4 regions of the Streptomyces sp. NPDC101237 genome follow, and region 1 is predicted to be linked to each of the others. Evidence: riboswitches for the same ligand, from Rfam matches in the RefSeq annotation. Region 1 holds a riboswitch; each other region holds the start of a gene.
What was found. Region 1 has a riboswitch for cyclic di-AMP ahead of ACIRQ9_RS13725 (NlpC/P60 family protein). Riboswitches for the same ligand answer to the same signal wherever they lie in the genome.
Positions count from the first base shown of each region.

Region 1 (7,355 bases):
TCGGCCCGCACCAGCGTGCGTACGGTGCTGTCGCCCCGGCGCCCGTAGAGCACCCAGTCCGCTTCGGGGCAGCGCACTCCGGGGCCGGGAGGGCCCTCGACGCTCAGGCCCAGCTCCGCCGCCTCCGCCCGGAGTTCGCGTCCTTGCAGGGACACCTCGGCGGCTCCGTGCACGGCGGGCTGGGCCCAGACCTCCTCGGCCACCGCCCGCGCCTCCCGGGTGCCGACGGCGAGCGCGACGACGTACCGGCCGGTGCGGCGCAGGTCGACCCGGCGCAGCAGGTCCCGGGCCAGACCGTACGGGTGCGACCGCCACGGGTCGTCGACGACGACGGAGAGGCCGAGTTCGGTGTAGGGGCCGATGGTGGTGCAGCGGTGCTCGTAGAGGGAGAGCACGGCCAGGGCGCGGCGCCCGAAGCGGGTGGGGACGAGCCAGTCGAGGTCCGGCAGCAGGCTGCGGGCGACGCCGGGGTCGACCGGGTAGCACAGGTGCGCCGCGGAGGAGTCGTAGTAGCGGACCGGCACGTCGACGGGGCCCGCCGAGGTGGAGACGGTGGTGGTGGGGACGGTCAGCAGGGGGTGGCCCTCGGGCGGCCGGGCACGGTCGCCGAGCCGGTAGACCCGGCTGCGTTCCACCGGGCCCCGGTAGCGCGTGAGGGCCGCGTCGACGTCCCGGGCGACCTGCGGGACCACCGTCTCCAGGTGGCGGATGTAGACACTCAGCAGGTGGCTGCGCGGGAACTCGGGGTCGGGTCCCGTGTAGTCGGCGCGGTACCGGTTGGGGTGCGGGCCGCGGTCGGTGCCGGGGCCGCCCGGGGAGGGGACGAGGTCGTGCCGGTTGGTGACGGCGGCGAGCCAGGTGCGCGGGTCGGCGGGTTCCCGGCGGCCGGCCGGCGCCCCGACGGTGACCACGTGGGTCACCCGGTATGCGCGGCAGAACTCCTCGTCCGCGGCGAGGTTCAGCAGGGCGGTCCCGCCCTCGCCGTGTCCGACGAGCGCGAGATCGGCACCGCGCGGGACGCCGTGCCGCCGGATCGCCAGCAGGATCGAGCGGGTGTACGGCGAGTCGGTGGTGAACAGGTCGCGCCAGGCGTCCGCGAAGTCCTGCGGGACGCACTCGCGGGGGCGGCCGGGGGTGCTGCCGGGGGCCTGGACCACGTATCGCAGCACGCCGTCGGAGCCGCGCACCTCCTGGATCAGGACGCGGTCCTCGGCCTCCAGGGAGTCGAGGCCGCGCAGGAAGGCGAGCAGCGATCCCTCGGCGGCGATGCCCCCGGCCTCGCGGGCGGTGGGTTCGACGGCCAGGACGGCCCCCTCCGTGGCTCGGGGTGCGCGGGGGTGGGCCGCGCTGACCTGCCGGGCCGGGTCGGCGGCCAGCTCGCGGCCGGCGGCGAGCGCCCACGCGGTCTCGTCACTGACCGGGTCCTCGCCCAGCAGGCCGTGGACGGCGAGGAGTTCGGTGAGGACCGGGGTCAGTGCGGACAGCGACCGCCGGGCGTCGCGGTCCTTGAGCAGGGCCCGCAGCGCGCGGACGGCCTCGGAGTCCGGGTCGGCGCCGACCGCGGCCGTCAGCCGGCGCATGCCGGGGTCCCGCCCGAACTCGGGGTGGCCGAGCAGGACGGCCGCGATCCTCAGCCGCAGCGAGGTGACCGCCACCAGCGCCGCCAGGCTCTCCCGTCCCAGCGCCTCCCCCGCCGCGCCGAGGAGCCGCCCCACCCCGTCCGGGGCCACGATCGCCGCACCGCCGAGCCCGTGCCGGTCGGTGAGCGCCCGCAGCAGCGCCCAGCGGGCCGCGCAGCCGGTGCGCGGACGGCGGCGCGCGGACGCGGTCAGCGCCGGGGCGAACAGGACGGAGCTGGTGCGGGCGCAGACCTCCCGGATGCCCGCGGCGACGTCCACGACGTCTTGGGCGCACTCCCGCAGCACTTCCTCCGCGGGCGGCCCGGAGGCACGGCGACGCGCTGCCATCCGGCGCTCCCTGGGATCGACGACATGGCCTGAACCCATCGTGGGCCCTGGATCCGGCGCCCGCACCTTCGTCCGTCCGGGTGACGCCGGGCAGCCCGGGGAGCGGGTCAGGCGCTGTCGGCGAGCCCGGCGGCGACGGTCGCGCCCAGTTCCCAGCACGCCTCGACATCGGCCTTGCCGGGTTCGCCCGTCACGGTGACCGGCCGCGCCGCCCGGCGCCAGCCGAGACCCGCGGTGATGGAGTCGAGGGCGCGCAGGGCGCCGGTGACGTCGTTGCCGCCGTGCACGAAGGCGCCGAAGGGCCGGCCGCGCGTCTCGTCCAGGCAGGGGTAGTAGATCTGGTCGAAGAAGTGTTTGAGGGCGCCGGAGAGGTAGCCGAGGTTGGCCGGCGTGCCGAGGAGATAGCCGTCGGCCGCGAGGACGTCGGAGACCGTGGCCGACAGCGCCGCCCGCCGCACCACCCGGACCCCTTCGATCTCCGGGTCCGTCGCTCCGGAGACGACGGCCTCGAACATGGCCTGGCAGTGCGGCGAGGGGGTGTGGTGGACGATCAGCAAGGTGGGCACACCGGCACCCTGCCGTGCCCGGGCCGCCGGAGGCAACCGGCGCGGGCATCGGCCGGGGCGTACGGGCGAGGCGGCAGGGCCACGGGCGTACGGGCGCCCGGCCCGCGCATCCGTCGGCCGGGCCCGGCGTCCTTGGTTACAGTGGCCCGCCGGGGACGGCGAAGGGGAGGCTGACGGGTGGGGACCCTGGGGAGAAGGACCGTGGCGCTCGCGCTGCTCGCGGGGCTGCTGACGGGGTGCCGGGTGTCGGCACGCGCGACGGACGTCTCGGTGTCGGGAGCGGCGTCCGAGGCGGTGGCCCAGAGCGGCGGCACGGTCGGCGGCGCCGGTTCGGCCTGCCGGCTGCCGGTCACGTTCGACACCGCACGCGGCTGGCGGGCCGAGGCGGTCGACGGCCTCGCCGCGATCGCCTCGAACGCCCCGGACGACGACCTGGCCCAAAGCCTGCTGCGGCAGGGCCCGGTGACGCTGGTCTGCGAGATCGACGCGAAGCCCGCCGGGGCCGTCGGCTTCCTGCGGGTGTCCACCGGGGAACCGGGAAGCGGTGACGCCGGCGCGGTGCTCCGGGCCTTCGTGGCCGCCGAGGGGCACACCCGGGGGGCCAGGTACCGGGCCTTCACGTCCGGCGGGCTGGCCGGCACGCGGGTGGACTACGTGTACACCAGCGAGCTGCTGGAGGAGAGCAAGAAGGAATCCGCCCTGGCCGTGGTCACGCCCAGAGGACCCGTCGTCCTGCACCTGGGCGGGCTCGACAGCGCGGAGCACGAGGAGATGCTCCCCGCGTTCGAACTCGCCCGGCGGACGCTGCGCCCCGCCTGACCCCGGGACCGGGGCCGGGCGGGGACGGCACGCGGCAGGGTCAGGAGGACCGCCACCTGGTGCGCCACAGCAGGACGAACCCGGCGGCCAGCAGCAGCCCGCCGAAGACGGCCGGCCAGAGGTGGGCGCCGGTCTCGGCGAGATCGCCCTGGACGGCCTGCGGCTCGGTCTGGGGCACGGTGGCGGGCGGGGTCTCCTGGCCCGCGGGAGCGGCGCCCGCCGGGCTCTGCGCGTCGGCCGGGGCCTGGGTCGCGGGCCGCTCGGTCGGCTTGCTGATGGCACCGCCCGTGCCGGAGGACTTCTTGGGTGACGCGCTGGCGTAGACGTGCGGCAGGCCGGTGCCGCCCGAGCCGTTCCCCGTGGCGGAGGGCTCGGACGCCGGCTCGGACGGCTCGGACGCCGGCTCGGACGGCTCGGCGTTGCCGGTCTCGGCCGGCGGGTCGGCCGGGGCCGCGGTGCCGGACGGCTCGGTGACCGGGCTCGCGGTGTCGGACGGCGGGTTCTGCGGGCTCGCCGACGCGGACGGGTCGGGTTCGGCGCTCTGCGACGGCGGCTCCTCGCCGGCCCCCGCGCCGCAGGTGCGGCCGGAGTTGATGCAGTCGACCATCGTGCGCATCAGGTTCTCGTCGAAGACGTTGATGAAGTCGCCGTGGTCGGTGACCGGCTTGTGCAGCTGCTCGGGGAACGAGTCCACCGCGAACAGCGGGACCGTGCGGCCGCCGTCGTCCAGGCTCGGCGCGTCGACGGCGTAGACGATGCGCTGCACCAGCTGCGGGATGGCCTTGAACCCGGCCGGGCAACTGCCGTCGGCGGCCTCGAACGCCACGTGGGTGCGGTGGTTGGCGCTGTCGATGTTCCGGCCGTCCCAGCAGCTCTGGAACCTGAACGTGCGCACGACGTCACTGCCCGAAGGGCACAGCGGGTACTTGTCCTTGAGCTGCCGGTCCTCGTGACCGGTGCAGCTCCAGGAGGCGTTGGCGTTGGCGGGGCCGTTGACGAAGGACTTGGCGTCGCCGGTGATGATGCGCAGCAGCCGCGGCATCTCGGTGACCTTGGAGGTCGGGTTGCCCTCGAAGGTGAGCGTGACCTGCTTCGCCGTCACGATCTGCCCGGAGTTGCCCTCGGTGCCGCCGCCCGGCTTGTCGGCGTCGCGCTCCTGCTTGCCGTTCTGCAACCGCAGCACGGGCCAGTAGTACGTGGACTTGTCGCCCCGGTCGGCGCAGCTCGTGTCGGCCTTGGCGAGGTCGTCGTCGCTGGCGAAGGCGTTGTTGGACTGGTTGCCGATGTAGTCGTGGAAGTGGTGGGCGCCGTTGGAGACGCCGGGCGCCACGATCACGTTGTCCGAGTTGAACAGGCCGTTGGCGTTGACCCCGCAGCTGGAGGAGAAGGTGCCGGTGGAACCGCCGGGCTGCTCGGCGGGGGTCGCGGCGTTCGGCTGCACGCTGTCGATGTCGGCGTAGTCGGCGGCGACGGGGCCGTTGCCGCCCTGGCCGCCGGCGCCGGTACCGGCGCTCGCACTCGCGCTCGCGCCCTGGCTCGGCGCGCCGCTGTCCTGTGGCGACGGCGACTGGCCGCCGCCCTGGTCCGAGGAGCGCAGGGTGCAGGCGGCGAGGTCGTCGAGGCCCTGCGGACGCTCGCCGGCACGGCCGATGGCGTCGGCGATCCGCTGCAGGGACTCCGACCGCTTCTCCTTCAGCGGCGCCAGGATCGTCCCGTCGGCGGAGCCGGGGTCCTGCTGGATCGCCGCCGTCTGCTCCTTGAGCTGCTGGTAGGCGGCCGCGATCTGCTGGTCCAGCTGCGCGAGTTCGTCGTCGACGTCGGCACGCGCCGCGTCGGGCACGGTGGTCAGACGGCTGCCGACGTCGGGGCAGTAGACGGTGGGCGCGGACAGCACCTGGGCGGTCTGCCCGGTCTGCTGGTCCGAACTCCCCTCGGTGGCCGAGGCGTAGACGTTCACCGCGACCAGTGTTCCGCCGCCGAGCATCAGGGCGACCGCTGCGAAGGTCGCGCGTTGTGCGCCGGTAGGGCGTCTGCGCCTGTTGGGTCTCAAGGTCGTTCCCCTGCGTGTCGTGGTCGGCCGGGCATGGAAATCCCCCCACCCGGTACGCGGCACGGCACCCTCGCGTTCAACGGCCCCGCGAATTCACGGCAATCTCATAGGAAGCAGCCGTGCGGGCCGCCCCGGCACGGGTCCGACGCCTCGAACACCACGACGAACATCACAATTACGTATCGGACATTAGCCACCTCAACCTTCACACGAGTGACACAAGTTGGCTAGGTTGACGGGCAAGCCGCTCGGCTCCCCCCGGCGAATCCCGTCGGGCCGCGCGGCCTCCGCCCAATCCGGTGCCCAACGGGGCTTTCCGGAGCCGGGGACCCAACCGAACCACTGGGGTGAATCGGCCAACCGCCCTGAGGGGCCGCGGCCGTAGGGCATGCCTTCCGGATCGACCCGCCCGAACCCGACAGCTAACCCGGTCGGCGGAGTACGGAAGGAGCACGACCCCCATGGCGCCCGAGAGCCGTGACGAGGTTCGCCGACGGATCGACAGCCTCTACGACCAGGCCGAGAACGCCACCGGGAACTACAACGCCACCCGCGCGATGAACGGGGGCTCGCGGTCCCGCGGAGTCCCGCTGTTCAAGCGGCCCCGGCGTGACGACCCGGGCCTGGAGAGCATCGCCCGTGAATGGTTCGACGGAGCGCGCTCCCGGCTCGGACCGAGTGTCCCGGCGGCGCTGCCCGCCGACCGGCAGCCCGCCCGTCCCGGTCCACGCCGGCCCGTCAGCGCGATGGCGGCCGACCTGGTCGGCCAGTTGGAGGACTCCGGGCCGGCACGGCCGGAACTGACCGCGGGGCCGTCCGCGACCAGCGGCATCGAGGTCGTCCGCGAACCGGCGGAACTCCCGCGGCGGGAACTGACGGCCGGCTCCCCGGCCGCCCTGCCGCCCGGTCCGTCCGCCGAGCCCAAGGCGCTGGCCGCCGCGGCGCCGCGGCGCGCCACACCGGGCGCGTCAAAGACCAGGAGCCAGCTGAAGATCGCCAAGGCGCGCGAGATCCTGTCGCAGCGCACCGGGCGGCGCGCCGTCGCGGCCCTCGAACCGGCCCCGGCCGCCCAGCCTCCGGCCCAGGAGTGGCCGGCCCCGGCCGGCATGCCGGGCCGGTACGGCGACAGCGGCACCTTCGCGGCGGACGCCCTGACCGGCACCGGCGCCTTCGCCGCCGTGACCGTTACGCAGACGGGCGCCATCCCGGTGATACCGGCCACGGACACAGGTTCCTTCCAGGTCATGTCCCCCGGCGACACGGGAGGCATCCCGACGATGTCCGCCACCGACACCGGCGGCTTCCGCATCATGAGCCCCGGCGCCGCCCAGCCCCAGTCGCCGGCAGACACCGGCGGCTTCCCGGCGATCAACCCGAACGACACGGGCGCCATCCCGGCGCTGTCCGCCACCGACACCGGCGGCTTCCGCATCATGAGCCCGGGCGCCGCCCAGCCCCGGTCCCCCATGGACACCGGCGGCTTCCCCGCCCTCAACCCGAACGGCGACACAGGCACCACCCCGCACACACCCGCCACCGACACCGGCGGCTTCCGCATCATGAGCCCCGGCACCGCCCAGCCCCAGTCCCCCGCGGACACCGGCGGCTTCCGGGTCATGGCGCCCGGTGGTACCGACGGTCCTTCCGGCGTGGCGCCCATGGATTCGGCCGTGGCGTCCGCCGTGAGCCCGGGTGACACCGGTTCCTTCCGGGTCATGACGCCGGGCGCCACGGGTACGTTCCGGATGCCGGACGACACCGGCTCGTTCCCGGCGATGACGCCGGCGGACACCGGCAGCGTCCCAGCCATGGCACCCGCGGACACCGGCAGCTTCCCGGCCACGGCACCCGCGAACACCGGCGCCTACCTCGCCGCCGGGCCCGTCCAGGATGCGGTGGCCGGCGGTTCCTTCCCTGCTGCGGCCGCCGCCTACCCCAGCGTGCCCCAGGCCT
Region 1 is NZ_JBIWNY010000007.1:155,746-163,100, reverse strand. It holds gene ACIRQ9_RS13745 (hypothetical protein) at 1-1,967, opposite strand, end outside; gene ACIRQ9_RS13740 (flavodoxin family protein) at 2,075-2,533, opposite strand; gene ACIRQ9_RS13735 (lipoprotein) at 2,735-3,352, shown strand; gene ACIRQ9_RS13730 (DUF1996 domain-containing protein) at 3,393-5,336, opposite strand; cyclic di-AMP (ydaO/yuaA leader) riboswitch at 5,681-5,855, shown strand; gene ACIRQ9_RS13725 (NlpC/P60 family protein) at 5,864-7,355, shown strand, end outside.

Region 2 (7,355 bases), on a different contig from region 1:
GCTGCCCATCTACGCCATCTGCGACCTGCTGGGCGTCCCGCGCGAGGACCAGGACGACTTCCGGGACTGGGCCGGGATGATGATCCGGCACGGCGGCGGACCGCGGGGCGGGGTCGCGCGGTCCGTGAAGAAGATGCGCGGCTACCTGGCCGAGCTGATCCACCGCAAGCGCGAGGCGCTGACCGCCGAGCCCGCTCCCGGCGAGGACCTCATCTCCGGGCTCATCCGCGCCTCCGACCAGGGCGAGCACCTCACCGAGAACGAGGCCGCCGCCATGGCCTTCATCCTGCTGTTCGCCGGCTTCGAGACGACGGTCAACCTCATCGGGAACGGCACGTACGCGCTGCTCACGCACCCGGAACAGCGCCGCCGGCTGCAGGACTCGCTGGCCGCGGGCGAGCGCGGGCTGCTGGAGACCGGGGTGGAGGAACTCCTGCGTTACGACGGGCCGGTGGAGCTCGCCACCTGGCGGTTCGCCACCGAGCCGCTCGGCCTCGGCGGGCAGCGCATCGCCACCGGCGACCCGGTCCTGGTCGTGCTGGCCGCCGCGGACCGGGACCCGGAGCGGTTCGCCGAGCCGGACACCCTCGACCTGGCGCGGCGGGACAACCAGCACCTCGGGTACGGCCACGGCATCCACTACTGCCTCGGCGCCCCGCTGGCCCGCCTGGAGGGCCAGAGCGCGCTCGCCACCCTGCTCACCCGGCTGCCGGACCTGCGGCTGGCGGCCGAGGAGAGCGAGCTGCGCTGGCGCGGCGGACTCATCATGCGCGGACTGCGCACGCTCCCCGTGGAGTTCACCCCCGCCGGGCCCATCACCGGTAAAGATGACCAGGGTTCAACTATGTGATCTTCACGTGATCTACGCGGCATTAACTTGTGACAAGTGATCGTCTGCCTATACCTTCACCCATCAGTGCGGCGCGCCGGCAGGACCGTCGCGCCGGTCACCGCTGTCGCTCGAAAGGTCTCCGCATGCTCTCCGGGAACGGTCGTCACCGTCGCCCCCGTCAGGCTCCGGCGCTCCTCGTCGCGGCCGGCGTGACCGGCTCGGCCATCGCCATTCCGCTCCTCGGTGCGGCGAGCGCCAACGCGGCCGACGGCAGCACCTGGGACCGGGTGGCCGAGTGCGAGAGCGGCGGCTCCTGGAGCATGGACGAGGGCACCGGGTACTACGGCGGCCTGCAGATGTCCCAGGACGACTGGGACCACTACGGCGGCCAGGAGTACGCCGGCACGCCGGACCAGGCGAGCCGTTCGCAGCAGATCGCGGTCGCCGAGAAGATCCTCGCCGACCAGGGCACCAAGCCGTGGCGGACCTGCGCCCTGCTCTCCGGGCTCTCCTCGGACGACGCCTCGGTGAGCGTCGACACGGGCGCCGGTGACTCGGGCGACGCGTCCGGCTCCGCCGACTCCTCCTCCGGGCTGTCGGATTCGTCCTCTTCTTCTGGTTCATCGGATTCCTCCGCCTCCCCGGACTCCGGCCCCTCCGACTCCTCGGCGGGCGCCTCGGACTCCGCGTCCGTCACGCCGTCGCCGAGCGCGAGCAAGGGCTCCGGCAAGGACGCTCCCGCCGCCTCCTCGAAGACGGCGGGGAAGGGAACGGGCGGCTCGGACAGCTCGAAAGCGAGCGAGAACCCGGTCGTCCCCGAAGCAGACGAGTCGGACAATTCGTGGCAGACGGGCAGTTCTTGGGATCTGGTCGACACGGGTGCGGTCGGCAGCAGCGGCAAGCACCGTGGCGGCTCGGCGGACGAAAGCGTGACAAACGGTCAGAGCGGGATGTCTTCCGGTCGTCATGCCTCCCGGAGCGCGGACACCTACACCGTGCGCGACGGCGACACGCTCGCCTCCATCGCCGACTCCCTTGACCTGGACGGCGGATGGCGTGCGCTCTACGCCGCCAACAAGGCCGACATCGGCACCGACCCGAACGACATCGCCCCCGGTCAGACCCTGAAACTCGGCACCGAATAGGGCCAAAACCGGCGGGAGTTGACGTCCCGCTTCGAGTTGAATGTCCGTTTCGGTGAAAGTGTGGGATGAGTCTCAGAAGCCCTGATCATCTTTGAAATTCCCCTGATCGCCTGTTTACGGTCGAGGCCGCTCGTCACCACGAGCCCCGGTTGTCGCAACGCCGAGTCCTGCCAGCGGCTGCCCGGGAACAGTCGTCGCGTCAAGCGCCGTAGGCAGGAGCGGGGGACCCAAGGTAGGTGCCGGGACCGGTGGTTGAGACCGCCGTGTCCGGCTAGGGGTGGAGCCGCGCACCGTGAGGTGTGCGGCCGGGCAACTCAACCGGCCCGAACCCGACAGCTCACCTCGCAGGCGTCGGTGAGGGGATTCTCCATGCTGTTTTCCGGCAAGGGCAAGCACCGTCGTCCGTCCAAGGCCACCCGCGTCGCCGCGCTCGCCGGCGTCACCGGTGTCGCCATCGCCGCTCCGCTGATGGCCACCGGCACCGCCTCCGCGGCCACCGCCTCCGAGTGGGACGCCGTCGCCCAGTGCGAGTCCGGTGGCAACTGGGCCATCAACACCGGCAACGGCTACTTCGGCGGCCTGCAGTTCTCCGCCTCCACCTGGGCCGCGTACGGCGGCACGCAGTACGCCGCGCAGGCCAACCAGGCCGGCAAGGCGCAGCAGATCGCGGTCGCCGAGAAGGTCCTCGCCGCGCAGGGCAAGGGCGCCTGGCCGGTCTGCGGCAAGGGCCTGTCCGGTGCCGCCTACACCGGCGGCTCCAGCTCCTCCGGCTCCGGCAGCTCGTCGGGCGGCGGCACCGCCACCCGCTCCACCGACAGCCAGGCCGCCTCCCGCTCCGCCGAGCGTCCTGCCGCCAAGAAGACGGTCACCACCCCGACCGGCAAGAAGGTGAAGAAGGGCGACGGCGAGTACAAGGTCGTCAAGGGCGACACGCTCAGCTCGATCGCCGAGAAGCACAAGGTCAAGGGCGGCTGGCAGGCGCTGTTCAAGCTGAACAAGGACATCGTCGACGACGCCGACTTCATCTTCCCGGGCCAGCAGCTGCACCTGAAGTAGGCCCGCCCAACCGCAGCCCCCGCGCGGCCGTGGTCCTCGTGGCGAGGTCCACGTGCGGGCCGCCCCCGTCCCCCCGGCTGACTCCCGCCCCGGTGCGTTCTCCCCCGTACGCACCGGGGCGGGGCCGTGTCCGCGGCCGCCTCCCGCGGGCCTCTTCGTGACCCGCTCTTCTTCCGTTTTTCACCGGACCCCCCTTTGTTCCGTACATGAACAATGAGTACCGTCAGTGTGTCCACGGGCCGGTCGGTCGGCCGTCTGACGGGTCCGGGGCGGTTAGGCTCTAGTCGCAAGGCTGAGCAAGGGCCGACAAGGCCCGCGTGCGCCCGCACAACCAGCGTCACATCCCAAGAAGGAGATGCTCGTGCCGTCCATCGACGTCGTCGTAGCCCGGGAAATCCTGGACTCCCGAGGCAACCCCACGGTCGAGGTCGAGGTCGGCCTCGACGACGGCAGCACGGGTCGTGCCGCCGTTCCCTCCGGCGCCTCCACCGGCGCCTTCGAGGCCATCGAGCTCCGTGACGGCGACCCCAACCGCTACCTCGGCAAGGGTGTCGAGAAGGCCGTCCTCGCCGTCATCGAGCAGATCGGCCCGGAGCTGGTCGGCTACGACGCCACCGAGCAGCGCCTGATCGACCAGGCCATGTTCGACCTGGACGCCACCGACAACAAGGGCTCGCTCGGCGCCAACGCCATCCTCGGCGTCTCCCTCGCCGTCGCGCACGCCGCCTCCGAGGCCAGCGACCTGCCGCTGTTCCGCTACCTGGGCGGCCCCAACGCGCACCTGCTGCCGGTGCCGATGATGAACATCCTCAACGGCGGTTCGCACGCGGACTCCAACGTGGACATCCAGGAGTTCATGATCGCCCCGATCGGCGCGGAGTCCTTCTCCGAGGCGCTGCGCTGGGGTGCCGAGGTCTACCACACCCTGAAGAAGGTCCTGAAGAACAAGGGCCTGTCCACCGGTCTCGGCGACGAGGGCGGCTTCGCCCCGAACCTGGAGTCCAACCGCGCCGCGCTCGACCTCATCCTGGAGGCGATCAAGCAGGCCGGTTACGTCCCCGGCGAGCAGATCGCGCTCGCGCTCGACGTCGCCGCGTCCGAGTTCTACAAGGACGGCAAGTACGAGTTCGAGGGCAAGTCCCGCTCGGCCGCCGAGATGACCGAGTACTACGAGGAGCTCGTCGCCTCCTACCCGCTGGTCTCCATCGAGGACCCGCTGTTCGAGGACGACTGGGCCGGCTGGAAGGTCCTCACCGACAAGCTCGGTGACAAGGTCCAGATCGTCGGCGACGACCTGTTCGTCACCAACCCGGAGCGCCTGGCCCGTGGCATCGAGGACGGCGCCGCCAACGCCCTGCTCGTCAAGGTGAACCAGATCGGCTCGCTCACCGAGACCCTGGACGCCGTCGAGCTGGCCCAGCGCAACGGCTTCAAGTGCATGATGTCCCACCGCTCCGGCGAGACCGAGGACGTCACCATCGCCGACCTCGCCGTCGCCACCAACTGCGGCCAGATCAAGACCGGCGCCCCGGCCCGCTCCGAGCGCGTCGCCAAGTACAACCAGCTGCTGCGCATCGAGGAGATCCTCGACGACGCCGCGGTGTACGCCGGCCGCAGCGCCTTCCCGCGCTTCAAGGGCTGAGCCGTAGGGCCCGTAGAGGGTAAGGCTTAGCCAGTCGTACGTACGTCCCCGTACCCGGTCCCGTACCGTGTGCGGGGACGTACGCGCGTGTGAACGGGAGGCGGGGACATGGCCGTGAGGGACCGGGACCGGTTCTCCACCGCGACCAGGCTGAAACTGCTCGGCGAGCAGACGGCGGCCCGGGTCTACCGCTCCCAGACCAAGCGGCAGGCCAGGCGCTCCCGGCTCACCGGGCGCGCCGCGCTGCTCGCGATCGTGCTGTGCACGATGATCGTCGCGCTCGCCTATCCGATGCGTCAGTACGTCTCCCAGCGGGCCGAGATCGCCGACCAGGAGCGTCAGCAGAAGCAGGCCAGGCAGCGGGTCGAGCAGCTGCGGGACGTCAAGGCCCGCTGGCAGGACGACGCGTACGCCGAGCAGCAGATCCGGCAGCGGCTGCACTACGTGATGCCCGGGGAGACCGGCTACATCGTGATCGACCCCGCTGCCGCCCAGCAGGCGCACGCCTACCTCGGCGCGGCCGACCGGCCGTGGTACGCGAACGTCTGGGACGGCGTCGACAAGTCCGACGCGTCCGATCAGTGAACCGACAGAAAGCCGCACAGAACACAGTCATGCACACGCCTCCGCCCTCCACTCCGCGCACCGAGCCGACCGACGCCGACGTCGAGGCCTTCCAGCAGCAGCTCGGGCGGCCGCCGCGCGGGCTGCGGGCGATCGCGCACCGCTGCCCGTGCGGGCAGCCCGACGTCGTGGAGACCGCGCCCCGGCTGCCGGACGGCACGCCGTTCCCGACGCTGTACTACCTCACGTGCCCGAAGGCCGCGTCCGCCATCGGCACTCTGGAGGCCAACGGCGTGATGAAGGAGATGACGGCGCGGCTGGAGAGCGATCCGGAGCTGGCGGCGGCCTACCGGGCCGCGCACGAGGACTACGTCCGGCGCCGGGACGAGATCGAGGTGCTGGCGGGCTTTCCCAGCGCCGGCGGGATGCCGGACCGGGTGAAGTGCCTGCACGTGCTGGTGGCGCACTCGCTGGCCGCCGGACCCGGCGTGAACCCGCTCGGCGACGAGGCGATCGCCCTGCTGCCCGAGTGGTGGGCCAAGGGCGCGTGCGTGACGCCGTCCGGGGAGGAGGACCAGTGACCCGTGTCGCCGCCATCGACTGCGGTACCAACTCCATCCGGCTGCTCGTCGCCGACGCCGACCCCGTGACCGGTGAACTCGTCGATCTGGACCGGCGGATGGTGATCGTCCGGCTCGGCGAGGGCGTCGACCGGACCGGGCGGCTCGCGCCGCGGGCGCTGGAGCGGACCTTCGCGGCCTGCCGGGAGTACGCGGCCGTCATCAAGGAGTACGGCGCGGAGCGGCTGCGGTTCGTGGCCACCTCCGCCTCCCGGGACGCCGAGAACCGCGACGAGTTCGTGCGCGGGGTGCTGGACATCCTCGGTGTGGAGCCGGAGGTCATCAGCGGCGACCAGGAGGCCGAGTTCTCGTTCCTCGGGGCGACGAAGGAGCTGACGGGCCGGGACGACCTCGCCCGCCCCTTCCTCGTCGTGGACATCGGCGGCGGCTCCACCGAGTTCGTCGTCGGCGACGACCGGGTGCGGGCCGCGCGGTCCGTGGACGTCGGCTGCGTCCGCATGACCGAACGGCACCTGGTGCACGAGGGCCGGGTCAGCGACCCGCCGACCGAGGCGGAGACCGCCGCCGTACGGGCCGACATCGAGCGCGCCCTGGACCTCGCGGAGCAGACCGTGCCACTGCGCGAGGCGCGCACCCTGGTCGGCCTGGCCGGGTCCGTCACCACGCTGTCGGCGATCCACCAGGAGCTGCCGGAGTACGACTCCGCGGCCATCCACCACTCCCGCATCCCCTACGAGCGGGTCCGGGAGATCACCGCGCGGCTGCTGGGCTCCACCCACGCCGAGCGTGCCGCCATCCCCTCCATGCACCCCGGGCGCGTCGACGTCATCGGCGCGGGCGCCCTCGTGCTCCTGTCGATCATGGAGCGGATCGGCGCGGCGGAGGTCGTGGTGAGCGAGCACGACATCCTCGACGGCATCGCCTGGTCCCTCGCCTGACCCCCGCGGCCGGTGTCCCCGGCCGCCCCGCCGACCCCCCGCGACCTCCTCGGATGAGCGCTGGGGGCGGCGGGTGAGCGTCCCGGACGGCCTGTGACACGCCGTGCCACGACACCCCGCCGGAAAACTTCGTGAAGTTCTTCACAAGGAATTCGGCGCAGGTGGGGGGTCCAGGGGGTCCTGTTGGACCGTTCGGGGGCTCAACGGCCGCGCGCGCGTGCTCAGGAGAGCGTTTCAGGGGTGTTTCGGGAGCTGTTCGCGCGGATGACATCGGCCGCCCGAGGGGTCCCCCGAATGCCCGGAGGAGCAGCTCACACGGCATTGACAACGGGTCGTATCGGAAGTCGGTTCCCACGGTCGACCATGACGTGGATCACGTGGGCGGCGGAGTGTAGCACGACCCCTGTGCAACCTTGTGAAGGGGCGCACGAGCGCCCCCCCTGAGGCGGGTGGATACTCGATGCCATGAGCACCACGGAGCGTCCCAGGATCCTCGTAGTAGGCGGTGGGTACGTAGGCCTGTACGCAGCTCGGCGCATCCTCAAGAAGATGCGCTACGGCGAGGCGACCGTCACGGTCGTCGACCCCCGGTCGTAC
Region 2 is NZ_JBIWNY010000008.1:99,243-106,597, reverse strand. It holds gene ACIRQ9_RS14990 (cytochrome P450) at 1-850, shown strand, start outside; gene ACIRQ9_RS14985 (transglycosylase family protein) at 976-1,977, shown strand; cyclic di-AMP (ydaO/yuaA leader) riboswitch at 2,172-2,343, shown strand; gene ACIRQ9_RS14980 (transglycosylase family protein) at 2,347-3,033, shown strand; gene eno (phosphopyruvate hydratase) at 3,389-4,675, shown strand; gene ACIRQ9_RS14970 (septum formation initiator family protein) at 4,784-5,260, shown strand; gene ACIRQ9_RS14965 (DUF501 domain-containing protein) at 5,290-5,820, shown strand; gene ACIRQ9_RS14960 (exopolyphosphatase) at 5,817-6,758, shown strand; gene ACIRQ9_RS14955 (NAD(P)/FAD-dependent oxidoreductase) at 7,224-7,355, shown strand, end outside.
Region 2: another riboswitch for cyclic di-AMP. It lies ahead of ACIRQ9_RS14980 (transglycosylase family protein); the one in region 1 lies ahead of ACIRQ9_RS13725 (NlpC/P60 family protein).

Region 3 (7,355 bases), on a different contig from region 1:
TCCGCGTGCCGCTCGATCAGGGAGCGGAGCCGGTCGGCGTACGAGGCGTCGTACTCGGCCGGGGGCGCGTCCGCGAAGACCTGGCCGGGCAGCAGCCCGGACCAGAGCTCGTGCATCCCGCCCTCGGGGTCGCACACCGACATCGGCTGCCAGGTGTCGCCGTGGTAGCCGCCGCGCCAGGTCAGCAGGCGCTGCTTCGCGGGGCGGCCGAGGGAACGCCAGTACTGCAGGCACATCTTGACCGCGACCTCGACCGACACCGACCCGGAGTCGGCGAGGAAGACGTGTTCGAGCCCCTCCGGCGACAAGTCGACAAGGAGCTTCGACAGGCGTACCGCCGGCTCGTGCGTGAGCCCGCCGAACATCACGTGGCTCATCCGGCCGAGCTGGTCGCGCGCGGCCTCGTTGAGCACCGGATGGTTGTAGCCGTGGATCGCCGACCACCAGGACGACATGCCGTCGACCAACTCGCCCGAGCCGTCCGCGAGCCGCAGCCGGACCCCGCTCGCCGACTCCACGACGAGCGGTTCGGCCCGGCCCGGCATCGGTCCGTACGGATGCCAGACGTGCCGTCGGTCCAGCTCCAGCAGCTCGGGGACGCTCAGGTCAGGCATTGGGCGCGAGATCCGTTCCGGCGCCCCTGCGGCGGACGGCGACCAGGTCGGTGCGCGGCTCGTTGGCGAGCGAGGTGGCTTCCGCGAGCGCGGCCGCCTCCTCGTGGGAGCCGCAGACCCCCGACCCGCAGCCGGCCTCCCCGTGCGACCCGCAGCCGGCCTCCGCGTGCGACCCGCAGCCTCCGGCCGCGACGTCGGCCCGGTGCTGCGGCAGCGTCACCTCGTCGGCGCCCTCGACCACGAACCCGGCGTCCGCGATCATCTCCAGGTCCGCCTGACCGGCCTGCCCCTCGGTGGTGAGGTAGTCGCCGAGGAAGATCGAGTTGGCCAGGTTCAGCGCCAGCGGCTGCATGGTGCGCAGGTGGACCTCTCGGCCGCCCGCGATCCGCACCTCGACGTCCGGGCAGACGAACCGCACCATCGCCAGGATCCGCAGACAGCGCTGGGGGGTGAGGTTCCACTCCTTGGCCAGCGGGGTGCCCTCGACCGGGATCAGGAAATTGACCGGCACCGAGTCCGGGTCCAGCTCGCGCAGCGAGAAGACCACGTCCACCAGGTCCTCGTCGGTTTCACCCATACCGGCGATCAGACCGGAGCAGGCCGACAGACCGGCCGCGTGCGCCTTGGTGACCGTGTCCACCCGATCGGCGTACGTGTGCGTGGTCGTGATGTCCCCGTACGTCCCCTCGGACGTGTTGAGGTTGTGGTTGTAGGCGTCCGCGCCCGCCGCGCGCAGCCGCTCGGCCTGGCCGTCGGAGAGCAGCCCGAGGCAGGCGCACACCTCGACGCCTTCGTTCTGCTCCTTGATGGCCTTGATGGTGCCGGCGACCCGGTCGACGTCCCGGTCCGTCGGGCCGCGTCCGCTCGCCACCAGGCAGACCCGCTTGGCGCCGCCGGCCAGGCCGGCGGCGGCCGCCTTGGAGGCCTCGTCGGGCTTGAGCCAGCTGTACTTGAGGATCCCGGTCGAGGACCCGAGGCGCTGCGAGCAGTAGGAGCAGTCCTCAGGACACAGACCGGACTTGAGGTTGACCAGGTAGTTGAGTTTCACGCGCCGGCCGAACCAGTGCCGGCGCACCTTGCCGGCCGCGGCCACCACATCGAGCACGTCGTCGTCGGAGGTCGCCAGTACGGCGAGTGCTTCCTCGCGGGTCGGCAGCTCGCGCCGAAGCCCCTTGTCCACCAGCGTGTTCAGCAGGTCCATGAGAGCCGATCCTGTACTACGGGGCCGCTCCTGGCCAAGGAGAGTTTGCACAACCCTGTCAGTTCGACGTGTGGGATATGCAACAGGACCACCCCCGTACACAGGGTCCACAGAGAGCATGGAAGACCAGGTCAGAGACCCGAATCCGGATCCCGTCGCCCGTTTGGCGAGAGCCGTGTGCGACACGCACAGGCCAGTGGATCAGTATGGAGGATTCCTACAACACCCCCGAGTAGGCTGATCACCCAAGCGCCGTGCGTGACGGGGTGCGGGCTTGTTCTTGGAGCTCTCGGCATCCCCCACCGTGCGGCCGTAGGGGACCGCGAGGCGCACGACCAGATCTCGAGCGAACGGCGGACGCACGCGGAACTCGCGCTCGTAGTTCGCTGATTGTCCGCGTGCGGACGCGTTCTGGGCGACGAAACGGATGCCGGCCCCGATGATGGTGATCAGTGCTGCCAGTACGCCGAGTACGGGCGCGGCGGGCGGGAAGACGACGGCCAGGATGCCGAGGACCGCTGCCGCGAGGGCGTAGGTCACCGAGCCGTAGGAGCCGATCCGTTAGGTCCAGCGCTTGTTCGCCACGATGGTGATCGCGACCCCGCCGATTCCGGTTCCCCAGTTGGGGCCCCGGTACTTGGCGTGGACGCGGCCCCTGCGGGCGTTGCCGTATTCGTCGCTGTCGAACGCCACCGGTGCCTTGCTGGTGTCCAGCACGCTCCGCGGCGTGCCTCGTGCGGTCGCGCCGCAGCAGCCGCTGACTCGCGGGGCGCCGCCTGGGCGTGCGGCCGGTCCGCGTGAGGGACGATCACGATCCCTTACGAAGGGCGTGATACAGCCTCTGACCTGGACGATTTCCCTGCTGGACATAACCGGCTGTGGGTATTGCCACACAGTGGTGGCTGATGGTCCCGCTAGGGTCTGTTCACTGCCCACAAAATCACCGGAGGAGCCATGGCGTTCGGCTGGATCGACGAACAGGCGGAACTGCGCCGCCGCGCCGGACTGGTTCGGACCCTGCGCCCCCGCCCCGCCGACTCCCCGCTGCTGGACCTGGCGAGCAACGACTACCTGGGCCTCGCCCACCACCCCGAGGTGACCGAGGGCGCGGCGGTCGCGGCCCGGACCTGGGGCGGCGGCTCCACCGGCTCCCGGCTGGTCACCGGCACCACCGAACTCCACACCGAGCTGGAGCGCGAGCTGGCCGATTTCTGCGGGTTCGAGGCGGCCCTGGTCTTCTCCTCCGGCTACGCCGCCAACCTCGCCGCCGTCACCACCCTCGGCCCGCACGGCTCCCTGATCGTCTCCGATGCCCTCAACCACGCCTCCCTGATCGACGGTTGCCGGCTGGCCCGGGGTACCACCCAGGTCGTCGGGCACGCGGCCCCGGACGCCGTCCGCAAGGCGCTCGGGACGCACGAGGGGCCCGCGGTCGTCGTCTGCGACACGGTGTTCTCGGTGGACGGCGACGCGGCGCCGCTGGCCGCGCTGGCCGAGGCGTGCCGGGAACGCGGTGCCGGGCTGCTCGTGGACGACGCGCACGGGCTGGGCGTGCTCGGGGACGGCGGGCGGGGCGCGCCGCAGGCGGCCGGGCTCGCCGGCGCCGACGACGTGGTGGTCACGGTGACCCTGTCCAAGTCGCTCGGCAGCCAGGGCGGGGCCGTGCTCGGCCCGGCACGGGTCGTCGACCACCTGGTGAACGCGGCCCGGACCTTCATCTTCGACACCGGTCTTGCACCGGCCGCGGCGGGCGCGGCGCTGGCGGCGCTGCGGTTGCTGCGCCGGGAGCCCGAACGCGCGGAGCGGGCCCGTGCCGTCGCCGCCGAACTGCACGCACGGCTGACCGCCGCGGGTCTGGAAGCGGTGCGTCCGGACGCCGCGGTGGTCTCCGTGCGGGCCCCGTCCCCGGAGGGGGCCGTGCGGTGGGCGGCCGCCTGCCGTGCGGCAGGCCTGGCCGTGGGCTGTTTCCGCCCGCCGTCCGTGCCGGACGGCGTGTCGCGGCTCAGGCTGACCGCCCGTGCGGACCTCTCCGGGGCCGAGATCGAACGCGCTGTACAGGTGATCGGTGAGACACGACCATGAGTCGGCGTGACACGGCCGGGTCCTGACCGAATGCGGATACGGAGTCGGTCACGTACCGATCAGCAGGTGAGCGCCGACACGAAACCCGCCCAGCTCCCGGGGGAGAAGAGCAGCGCGGGTCCTGCCGGGTCCTTGGAGTCGCGCACGGCGAGCAGTCCGGTCAGCCGACCGGAGTGCGGCCGTGCCGTCTCCACGCAGTTGTTCGCTCCGGTGCTGTAGCTGCTGCGCAGCCACCGCAGTCCGTGCAGATCAGTACTTGAAGGTACGTTCCGAGGCAGTGCATTCATGGTGCCTCCTTACGCGCCGTCACCTATCCCGGCGATGTAATCCAACGAGTCCTCGGGCGAAAGGGCGTGGATCTGAAGGGTGTTGAAGGCCTCCGTGTAGGTCTGGAGGTCTTCTTTCCGTTCGAGGTAGAGGCTACTCGTCAACTGGTCGAGAACAACAACATCCAGATCAGAAGTGCTCGGAAATGAGAAGATTACGAAAGGCCCGGTGATGCCGACATGGGCTCCGGCCGAGAATGGCAGCACCTGCAGCCGTACCTGGGGCAACCGGGCCGCCTCCAGCAGCCGTTCCAGCTGCCGCGCCATCACGCCCGGGCCGCCGACCTCCCGGCGCAGCACCGCCTCGTCGAGGACCGCGCTCAGCTCCAGCGGCGGACGGTTGCGCAGCACGTCCTGCCTGGCCAGCCGCACTTCCACGAGGGCGTCCAGCGCCTCGTCGTCGAGCCCGTCCACGGCCGCCCTGGTCACGGCGCGCGCGTACTCGGGGGTCTGCAGCAGCCCCGGCACGACCGAGGTCTCCAGCGTGCGCATCGCGCCGGCCTGTGACTCCAGACTGATGAAATCCCGGTAGGTGGGCGGCAGTACGCCGCGATAGGCATGCCACCAGTGGTGCCGCCCCGCAGTGTCCTCCGACCCCGCCAACACCAGCAGTAACTCGCGCAGTTGCCCCTCGACCACGCCGTAGGCGTCCAGGAGTAACCGCACATCGGCCGGTTTCACACCGCTGGCGCCGGTCTCGATCCGGCTCACTTTCGACTGGTGCCAGCCCACCAGACGGGCGGCCTCGCCGCTCGTGAGGCCGGCACCGGTGCGCAGCGAGCGCAACTCGGCGCCCAGTTTCCGGCGGCGCACCGCGGGACCGTTCTGCATGGGCTACTCCCTACTCCTTCCAGACCGCCCGAATACGCTCTGGGGTCGCAGAGTTCACCGCATCGAGCGACAGATATATGCATATCTTGGTGGATCGCTCCCCTGACCGTCCTGGCAATGGCAGTCTGGCGAAGAAGCACCAGTCCGGGACCGTACTCGAACCATCCGCACCGTGTCGGACCACGGTCCCGTGGGAAAGGGACGACGTCGCCATGGCAGACCACCTGGAAGCATCCATCACTCTGCCGAGCGATCCCGCCTCGGTGTCCGTGGCCCGCTCCTACGCGCTGGGCACTCTCGCGGAGTGGGGTCTGCCGCCGGGTACGGAGACCGCGGACACCATCCGCCTCATCGTCTCCGAACTGGCCACCAACGCGGTCCAGCACACCCTCGGGCAGTCCCCGACCTTCACGGTGGACCTCGTCCTCGACCGGGACGAACACCTGCGCATCGGCGTCACCGACAGCCACCCGCGGTTCCCGAAGAGACTCCCGGCCGCGGTCCAGCAGGACAACGGGCGCGGCATGGTGATCATCCGCTGGCTCACCGCGGAGTGCGGCGGCAAGCTCCGGGTGCGCCCCACCCGGGAAGGCGGCAAGACCGTCTTCATCGAGCTGCCCTGGGCGGTCCCGGCCGGTACGGTCACCGCGGCCGGCCAACAGGAACCGTAGCCCCGAGTTCCCGCCGGCCGGCCGCCGCCCGGTTCAGCTGACCCGGCCGTACCAGACGCTGCGCGTCCAGATCTTCTGCAGCTTCACCACGTCCCCGGTCTTCGGGGCGTGCCAGATCCGTCCCTTCCCGGCGTAGATGCCGACGTGGTACACGCTGGAACCCGAATGGAAGAAGACCAGGTCTCCGGCCCTGCGGCTGCCGGCCGAGACGTGACGGGTCTTGTTGTACTGCTGGGCCGCCGTTCGCGGGAGCTTCTTGCCCGCCTTCTTGAACGAGTACAGCGTCAGCCCTGAGCAGTCGAACCGGTTCGGTCCGGTGGCACCCCAGCTGTAGGGCGAGCCCTTCTTCGAGGCCGCGACCTGAAGAGCCCTGGTCGCTATCGTGGCGGCCGAGGCGTCCGCAGCGACGCCCGGGATCACGATGGAGCCGCCCACGGCGGCAATGGTGAGCGCCGAGGCCGTGCCGGCCCGCGCCATCAGCGACGGGACACGATTGAGCGCAGTCATGCGCAACCCTTCGTCAGCCGCCTGTGAAGGATGACCTGTCGGATTCGGGCTGGCGAAGTTGCCCGGCCGTGTCGCCACGGCTTCACCCCTAGGGCTGCGCGGCCCGGTCGATGGTGCGACCGTGCCGGCGACCCGTCGTGCTCGGGTCCTCCACTCCTGCCGATCCACTTCCGTCGACCGGTCATCCGGGCGGCGGCAGGACTCGGCGTCCGCACGGATCGCCCCGCCGCTGTGGCGGGGGCTTGTCGTCAGACAGGGATCTTCACTTACGCGTGTCCGAAAATCCCAACGGAATCGGGGATTTGTGGGGTTACTCACCACCCACCCGTTCGGGTGGACAGGGGTGTGTTCGAATAGCAGCCAACTGCCGTACGTAGCCCCGGACCTGCGCCGAAGCCCTCCGCGTGCCCCTGAGTGCGCGCATCTTGAGCGGGCTCGGCGGTCAGGTAAAACCACGCCACACTCGGCCGAACAGCCGTAACCCCACTGGGTCGTTTCAACTCCGGCCCCACCGGCGGGTGGACGCGTCGCACCGGACGACGGCGGGTCTCACCGTACGCAGTCGGGCGGGAGTGCGACGCGCGCGGTCCGGCGCTCGCCGTCGAGCACCCGCAGGGCCCGTGCGAGCGTGTCCCCATGGAGCTCCGTCTCGCCCCGCCGGTGCATCAGGGCGAGGGCGTCGCGCAGCTCGGCCGCCGCGCGCACCAGCGCCTGCGCGGCGCGCAGCCCGCGGTAGGTGTCCTCGTTCTGCGCCGGGTTGATACGGCCCAGCAGGTCGACCACGGCCAGGTAACGGTCGATCAGCTCGCCCTCGGCGCGGGTCAGCGCGGGCAGCGGCGGCAGCTCGGGCGGCAGCATCGCCCGCTCACCCCGCGTCCTGGCCGGGCGAGCGCCTGCGGCCCGGCACGATCCGGTCCACCAGCCCGTACGCCAGCGCCTCCTGGGCGTCCAGTACCAGATCCCGCTCCAGATCCCGGCGCACCCGGTCCGGTGTCCTTCCGGTGTGCCGGACGAGCATCTCCTCCAGGAGCGCGCGCGTCCGCTCCAACTCCGCCGCCTGGATGACGAGATCACTCGGCCGGCCCTGCACCGGCTCCGGCAGCGACGGCTGCTGGAGCACGAC
Region 3 is NZ_JBIWNY010000014.1:109,810-117,164, forward strand. It holds gene ACIRQ9_RS22420 (adenosylmethionine--8-amino-7-oxononanoate transaminase) at 1-614, opposite strand, end outside; gene bioB (biotin synthase BioB) at 607-1,815, opposite strand; gene ACIRQ9_RS22430 (hypothetical protein) at 2,017-2,355, opposite strand; gene ACIRQ9_RS22435 (hypothetical protein) at 2,377-2,532, opposite strand; gene ACIRQ9_RS22440 (8-amino-7-oxononanoate synthase) at 2,770-3,897, shown strand; gene ACIRQ9_RS22445 (DUF397 domain-containing protein) at 3,957-4,184, opposite strand; gene ACIRQ9_RS22450 (helix-turn-helix domain-containing protein) at 4,194-5,054, opposite strand; gene ACIRQ9_RS22455 (ATP-binding protein) at 5,267-5,725, shown strand; gene ACIRQ9_RS22460 (C40 family peptidase) at 5,759-6,232, opposite strand; cyclic di-AMP (ydaO/yuaA leader) riboswitch at 6,236-6,450, opposite strand; gene ACIRQ9_RS22465 (hypothetical protein) at 6,782-7,090, opposite strand; gene ACIRQ9_RS22470 (ATP-dependent Clp protease proteolytic subunit) at 7,098-7,355, opposite strand, start outside.
Region 3: another riboswitch for cyclic di-AMP. It lies ahead of ACIRQ9_RS22460 (C40 family peptidase); the one in region 1 lies ahead of ACIRQ9_RS13725 (NlpC/P60 family protein).

Region 4 (7,355 bases), on a different contig from region 1:
GTACACCACGGACGCGGGCGCGGCGCGGATCCGCGGCCTCGGGGTCGCCGCGGACGTCGTCTCCCTCGGCGCCGAGCTCGACTGGCCCGCGCTGCTGCGGGACCTGTACGAGGCGCGCGCGGTCGGCCGGCTGATGGTCGAGGGCGGCGGCACCGTCCACACCCAGCTCCTGCGGCAGGGCCTCGCCGACGAACTCCAGCTCGTCCTGGCGCCCCTCCTCGTCGGCGACCCGAAGGCGCCGCGCCTGTTCGGCCCCGGCGGATACCAGGCGGGACGGCTGCGGCTCGTGGAGAGCCGCCGTATCGAGGACGTCGTTCTGATGCGGTACGAGCCCACCGCACCCGGCGCGGGCGGGTCGGTGTCCGCCGCCGACCGGCACTGGCTGCGGATCGCCTGCGAACTGGCGGCCGACTGCCCGCCCTCGCGGACCGCGTTCAGCGTCGGCGCCGTGGTGGTCGCGGCCGACGGCACGGAACTGGCCCGCGGTCACTCGCGCGAGGCGGGCGACCCCGTCGTGCACGCGGAGGAGGCGGCCCTGGCCAAGATCCCCGCGGACGACCCGCGGCTCGCCGCGGCCACCGTCTACACCAGCCTCGAACCCTGCACCCGCCGCGCCTCCCGGCCGCATCCCTGCGCGGAGCTGATCCTGCGAGCCGGGGTGCGCCGGGTGGTGACGGCGTGGCGCGAACCGGACACCTTCGTCGAGGCGGCCGACGGGACGGGAGCGCTGCGCGAGGCGGGGGTGGCGGTGCTGGTGCTCGGCGCCTACGAGGAGCTGGCGAAGGCCCCGAACGGCCACCTGCTGGGCTGACCGCGTTCGACCGATGTGACTTCGCCTCTCCCGATGGCGTATGCTGGTTTCAACGACGCGGGGTGGAGCAGCTCGGTAGCTCGCTGGGCTCATAACCCAGAGGTCGCAGGTTCAAATCCTGTCCCCGCTACTGAAGGCCCAGGGCCGGAATCCAGAACACGGATTCCGGCCCTGAGTCGTGTCCGGCGCGGCCCGGCGTGCACCGGCACGTGTCCGTCGTCACATCTCTCCGTGCTCATCCACCCGGCGCACACCGCTCGCCCCCGTCCGCTCGCAACCGCAAATCTGGACGGACACACAAGGGGATCCCCGAACAGAGGAGAGTCAGGCCGTGGGCTTCGAAGAGGCGCGGGAGGACGGGTCCGTGACCGTCCGCACCCTGGCCCGCCTGCTGCCCGCTCTGCTGATCGTCGCCGGTGTCCTCTACGACGTGCTCACCCCGGTCGCGTACACGGCCGTCCCCTTCTTCACGGCCGCCCCGCTGGTCGCCGCCCCGCTCTCCTCCCTGCGCACCACGGTCCTGACCGGCCTGGCCTCCTTCCTCGCCGTCTACGGCGTGCACGCGCGCTTCGGTCTCGTGCCCGACGCGGACGCCGTCACCGAGCTGACCACCGTGGCCACCGTCTCCGCCCTCGCCGCCGGCATCAACCGGGTCGTGCGCCTCGGCGACCAGCGGCTGGCCTCCGCCCGCGAGGTCGCCGAGGCCGCCCAGCGCGCGGTGCTGCCCGAGCCCGCCGAGCGGATCGGCGGCTTCGAGATCGCCGCCCGTTACGAGGCGGCCCAGGAGGGCACCCTCGTCGGCGGGGACCTGTACGCCGTCCAGGACACCCCGTACGGGGTACGGCTGGTCGTCGGCGACGTCCGCGGCAAGGGCATGGGCGCGGTCGCCGCCGTCGCGGTGGTGCTCGGCGCGTTCCGGGAGGCCGCCGAGCAGGAGGCCTCGCTGGAGGCGGTGGCGGGCCGGCTGGAGCGGGCGCTGGCCCGGGAGTGCGTCCGGCGCGGCGGAGTCGACACCTTCGAGGGGTTCACCACCGCCGTGCTCGCCGAACTCCCGCACGGCGAGGGCAGGGTCCGGGTCGTCAACCGGGGCCATCCGCCACCGCTGCTGCTGCACGCCGACGGCACGGTGCGCCCGGTCGAGGTGTCCGAGGCCGCGCTGCCGCTGGGGATGGGCGAGCTGGGCGCCTGGCCGGACCGGGCCGCCGAGCGGCCGTTCCCGAGCGGGACCGCGTTGCTGCTGCACACCGACGGCCTCTCCGAGGCCCGGGACGCGCACGGCCGGTTCTTCGACCCGGAGCGGCGCCTGGCCGGCCGGGCCGGCACCGCCCCGGGAGCGCTGCTGGCCCGTCTCGCGGCCGAGGTGCGCCGGCACACCGGCGGCCGGACGGCGGACGACATGGCGCTGCTGGTGGTGCGGCGCGCCTGAGCGTCCGTCCAGGGGAAGGTCACCCTCGGTGTGCGGACGGCAGCCCTCCGCATCACGCCCGGGTCACCATCAAAACGCTGTGACTCCCGTGCCGCACCGACCGCGCGGCCAACTCGACCGTTTTTGGCCGTTCGTGACAGGTAAGTCCTCGCTTCGAAAGCTTAATGATCAAGGAGAACGGCTTGGAATCTGCCAGCCGCGTCTATTAACGTTCGATAACGCAGCGCGGTCGTCCCAGCCGTCACCCGCGACGGCTCCGTGCGCACGCGCCGAATCCCGCAAGGGAACCGGGGAACCACCTCATTGGGGTGAATCGCTCGTATGTCGCCGGGTACGAAACGGTCGGTATACGCGCGTAGGAGACCTTCCCGCTCCGAACCCGTCAGCTAACCCGGTAGGCAGCGGAAGGAAAGGAGTGCGCCCGCGTGGCGTCCAACCGGCCTGCTCCGACAGCCCCGTTCGTGCCCAGTCAGCGTCAGCCCGAGGCTTACGGCTACGGCGCCGGGCGCACCGACGAGGGCCCCTGGGAGGAGTGGAACCCCACCGAGGAGTCCCTCGCCCCGGTACGCGGCCGGCACCGCGTCGCCAAGCAGCGCGGCGGCGGACTCGCCCGCAGCTCCACGGTCCTCGGCGTCGGTGTCATCGCCGCCGTCGGCGCGGGCGGCATGGCCAGCGCCAACACCGGCAAGCCGCCGGTCTCCCTCTCGCTGCCGGACCTGCCGTCCTCCGTCGACTCCCTGCTCGGCGACGGCACCGGCCACCAGGCCACCCAGGCCACCCAGACCGCGCTGAGCCGCGTCACCACGGCGACCGCCACCGACGCGGACTCCTCCTCCGACGCCGGTGAGGCACTGCGCAGCCGGATCATCGCGCAGGCCGAGCAGCAGCAGACCCAGATCGACGTCCGGGCCACCGCCAAGGCCGTGGCCGCCGCCGACAAGGCGGTCTCCGACGCCGAGTCCAAGGCGGAGAAGGCCGCGGCCACCCAGGCCGCCGACGCCAAGCAGAAGGCGCAGGCCGCCGAGAAGGCGCAGGCCGAGCAGAAGCGGCTCGCCGCGCTGGCCAAGCAGTACACGCTGCCGGTCGTCTCGTACACGATCACCGGCACCTTCGGCCAGGCCGGCTCCATGTGGGCCTCCGGCTACCACACCGGCCTCGACTTCGCCGCTCCCACCGGCACCCTGATCAAGGCCGTGCACAGCGGCACCGTCACGGAGGCCGGCTGGGCCGGCTCCTACGGCTACCGCACGATCCTCACCCTCGACGACGGCACCGAGCTGTGGTTCTGCCACCAGTCCTCGATCGGCGTCAAGGTCGGCCAGAAGGTCGCCACCGGCGACGTCATCGGCCGGGTCGGCGCCACCGGCAACGTCACCGGCCCGCACCTCCACCTGGAGGTCCACCCCGGCGGACAGGCCACCGGCATCGACCCGATGACGTGGCTGCGCGGCAAGGGCCTCACCCCCTGACGGACCCCACCGAACCCCGGCGGCCCCGACGACAACCCCCCGACGTCAGGGCTGCCGGTCCGGTGTGCCCGGAGTCCGCCGGGGCCTTCCGCTTTTACGAGAACTTCGCGTGGCGGCGGCATCGGTCCGCAGGCGGCCGGTGTTGAACTGGGACATGACTCCTTCTTCCGCTTCTTCCGCCTCCGGTTCCCTTCGCAAGCTCGGCTCCTCCGACCTGGAGGTCTTCCCGCTCTGCCTGGGCGGCAACGTCTTCGGCTGGACCGCCGACGAGGCCGCCTCCTTCGCCGTCCTCGACGCGTACACCGCGGCGGGCGGCAACTTCGTGGACACCGCCGACGCGTACACGGCCTGGATCGAGGGCCACCAGGGCGGTGAGTCCGAGACCGTCATCGGCAAGTGGATCGCGGCGCGCGGCAACCGCGCCGACGTCGTCATCGCGACGAAGGTCAGCCAGCACCCCGACTACCCCGGCCTGTCCGCCGCCAACATCAAGGCCGCCGCGGACGCGTCCCTGCGCCGCCTGGGCACCGACTACATCGACCTGTACTACACGCACTTCGACCAGCCCGAGATCCCGGTCGAGGAGATCATCGGCGCCCTGGACGAGCTGGTGCGGGCCGGCAAGGTCCGGCACATCGCCGCCTCCAACATCACCGCCGAACGGCTCCAGGAGTCGCTGGACTTCTCCGACCGCGAGGGCCTCGCCCGGTACGTCGCCCTCCAGCCCCACTACAACCTGGTCTCCCGCGACACCTACGAGGGCCCGCTGCAGGAGCTGGCCTCCCGCACGGGCCTGGCGGCGGTTCCCTACTTCGGCCTCGCCGCGGGCTTCCTCACCGGCAAGTACCGCCCCGGCGCGACGGTGGACAGCGCCCGCGCGGGCCGCGCCGCCCAGTACCTGGAGAGCGAGCGGGGCCGGCGGGTCCTGGCCGCCCTCGACGAGATCGCCGAGGCGCACTCCGCCCCGATCCCCACGGTCGCCCTGGCGTGGCTCGCGGCCCAGCCCACCGTCACCGCCCCGATCGCCTCGGCCCGCTCGCTGGAGCAGCTGCCCGCCCTGCTGGCCGTCGCGGACCTGGAGCTGACGGAGCAGGAACTGGACCGGCTCACGGCCGCCTCCGCGTGACGCGCTGGCTGTATTTGGCCACGAGCGTTGTCAGCTAGCCGCTGTACGGGTTGTGGGGCACGTACGGCGCCGGGGCCGCGTACCAGCCGGGCGCGCCCCAGGCCGGGGGCGGCTGGCCCCCGTACCCCGGCCAGCCGCTCGGGGCCGCGGCGCGGGCCGCGTAGTCCAGGGCGGGGCGTACCAGCTCGCGCCGGTCCCACAGCCGCGTGAGCAGGTCCCGCTCCCGCACCGTGAAGTCGGCGTCCGCCCGCCCCCGCCGCCCCCGGCGGCGCAGCAGGGCGAGTGTCGTCGCGTCCGCCTCGTACGCGGCGACCGCCCGGCCCGCCGGCTTGCCGAAGTGGTAGGCGGCGTACTCCCGGGCCATCTGCCGCGCCCGCATCGAGCCCAGGACGAACGGCTCGGCCGGCCCCAGCCAGCCCGCGTACACGTACGCGGGCAGCTCCTCCCGTACGGTCCGCAGCTCCCGCTGGCGCGTCCAGACCGCGAGCCAGGTCAGCAGCCCGAACACCGGCACCATGAACATGCCGTACACGGCGAAGAACCCGTACTGCCCGAACGACGAGGACCCGTTCCACAGCGCGTGCATGCTCATCGCGAGCAGCAGTCCGGTCACCGGCGCGAGCGCCCGCCGCGCCCGCTGCCGTTCCCCGCAGAGCGCGGCGACGCCGAAGCCGATGCCGGTGAGGACGGTGAACAGGGGATGCGCGAACGGGGACATGACGATGCGGACGAAGAACGTCGCGGCGGTGACGGAGGCGATGCCGGAGTCGCCGGCGAGCCGGTCGGCGCCGAACGCCGTACCGAGATAGAGGATGTTCTCGGTGAACGCGAACCCGGTGGCGGTGATCCCGGCTATCACCACACCGTCGACGATCCCGGTGAAGTCGCGTCTGCGGAACAGGAAGACCATCAGCACGGCCGCGGCCTTGGCGGACTCCTCGACGATCGGCGCTATCACCGTCGCCCCGAGCGTGTCCGCGCTGCTCGGGTCCGTCGTCGCCGTCGCTATCCAGCGCGTCGCGAAACTGTTGGCGACGATCGCTATCAGCGCGGCCGCGCACGCTCCCCAGGCGAACGCGAACAGCAGGTTCCGCCAGGGTCCCGGCTGAACCCGGTCCAGCCAGCGGAACGCGCTCATCAGCAGCGGCACCGGCAGCACCGCGAGACCGAGCCCGACCAGGAAACCCTCCGTGCCGGTCTGCTCACGGACCAGCGCGAGGATGACCAGGCCGGAGACGGCGAGCAGGCCGCCCAGCGCGCCGTAGCGGACCCAGCGCCGCTGCCACCAGCGAGGATGCCGCAGTCCTCGACCGGCGGAGTGCGGCGGGTACGACGGATACGGCGGGTACGGCGGCGGAAAGGTGGCCACGGCATCGACCCTAACGAGGTGACTCCTGTCGGTGCTGTTCGCCCTGCTGCACCGGATGCTGTACGCGACGGAAAAGCAGATCGTTCACCACGTGACCCTTGTCCAGGCCCTGCCCCTCGAAACGGGTCAGCGGCCGGTATCCGGGACGTGCCGCGAAACCGCCCCCGGCCTGGGTGTTCTCGAACGCCGGGTGCGCGTCGAGGACGTCGAGCATCTGTTCGGCGTACGGCTCCCAGTCCGTCGCGCAGTGCACGACGGCCCCGGGCCTGAGCCGGGTGGCGGCGAGGTCGAGGAACTCGGGCTGGATCAGCCGCCGCTTGTGGTGCCGCTTCTTGGGCCAGGGGTCCGGGAAGTACACCCGCAGCCCGTCCAGCGACTCGGGCGGGAGCATCTCCCGCAGCAGGATGATCGCGTCCCCGTTGGCGACCCGGACGTGGGTCAGCCCGTTCTGTTCGGCGAGGTTGAGCAGGTTCCCCTGCCCCGGCGTGTGCACGTCGACGGCGAGGATGTTGGTGTCCGGGTCTTCGGCGGCCATCTGCGCGGTCGCCTCGCCCATGCCGAAGCCGATCTCCAGGACGACGGGGTTGCCGTTCCCGAACAGCGCGCCGAGATCGATGACGTGCTGCCCGTCGATGTCCAGCCCCCATGTGGGCCACAGCCGCTGCAGGGCGTCGGCCTGTCCGGCGGTCACCCGGCTGCGCCGTGGCTGGAAACTGCGGATCCGCCGCTCGAAGTGGGAGCCGGCCGGATCGGCGCTGGGCCCGTCGGGGAACCGCGGCTCTCCCTTGGGCCGGGTGGGCCGCACCGGCACACCGGGAACGTACGGAGAGTCCGCGCCGGGGACGGTCTCGGCGGGCCTGGGGGCTTCTGGGGCATTGAGCGAGTCAGACACAGTGCCCTCGATTTTACGGCCCGTGCGGAACCCCTCGACAGCGTCAGGCCCGGCCACCGCGGTCCTCACACCGAGTCCAGCATCTCCAGCGCCCGGCGCGCCACCTCCCGCCCGATGGGCAGCGAGGCCGTCGCCGCGGGCGAGGGCGCGTTCAGCACGTGGACCGTCCGCGGGCCCTCCTTGATCAGGAAGTCGTCGACCAGCGAGCCGTCCCGCAGCACGGCCTGTGCCCGCACCCCGGCCGCCGCCGGCACCAGGTCCG
Region 4 is NZ_JBIWNY010000001.1:108,467-115,821, reverse strand. It holds gene ACIRQ9_RS00505 (dihydrofolate reductase family protein) at 1-811, shown strand, start outside; tRNA gene ACIRQ9_RS00500 (tRNA-Met) at 868-941, shown strand; gene ACIRQ9_RS00495 (PP2C family protein-serine/threonine phosphatase) at 1,143-2,237, shown strand; cyclic di-AMP (ydaO/yuaA leader) riboswitch at 2,495-2,655, shown strand; gene ACIRQ9_RS00490 (M23 family metallopeptidase) at 2,663-3,706, shown strand; gene ACIRQ9_RS00485 (aldo/keto reductase) at 3,861-4,832, shown strand; gene ACIRQ9_RS00480 (PrsW family intramembrane metalloprotease) at 4,867-6,201, opposite strand; gene trmB (tRNA (guanosine(46)-N7)-methyltransferase TrmB) at 6,212-7,093, opposite strand; gene lhgO (L-2-hydroxyglutarate oxidase) at 7,159-7,355, opposite strand, start outside.
Region 4: another riboswitch for cyclic di-AMP. It lies ahead of ACIRQ9_RS00490 (M23 family metallopeptidase); the one in region 1 lies ahead of ACIRQ9_RS13725 (NlpC/P60 family protein).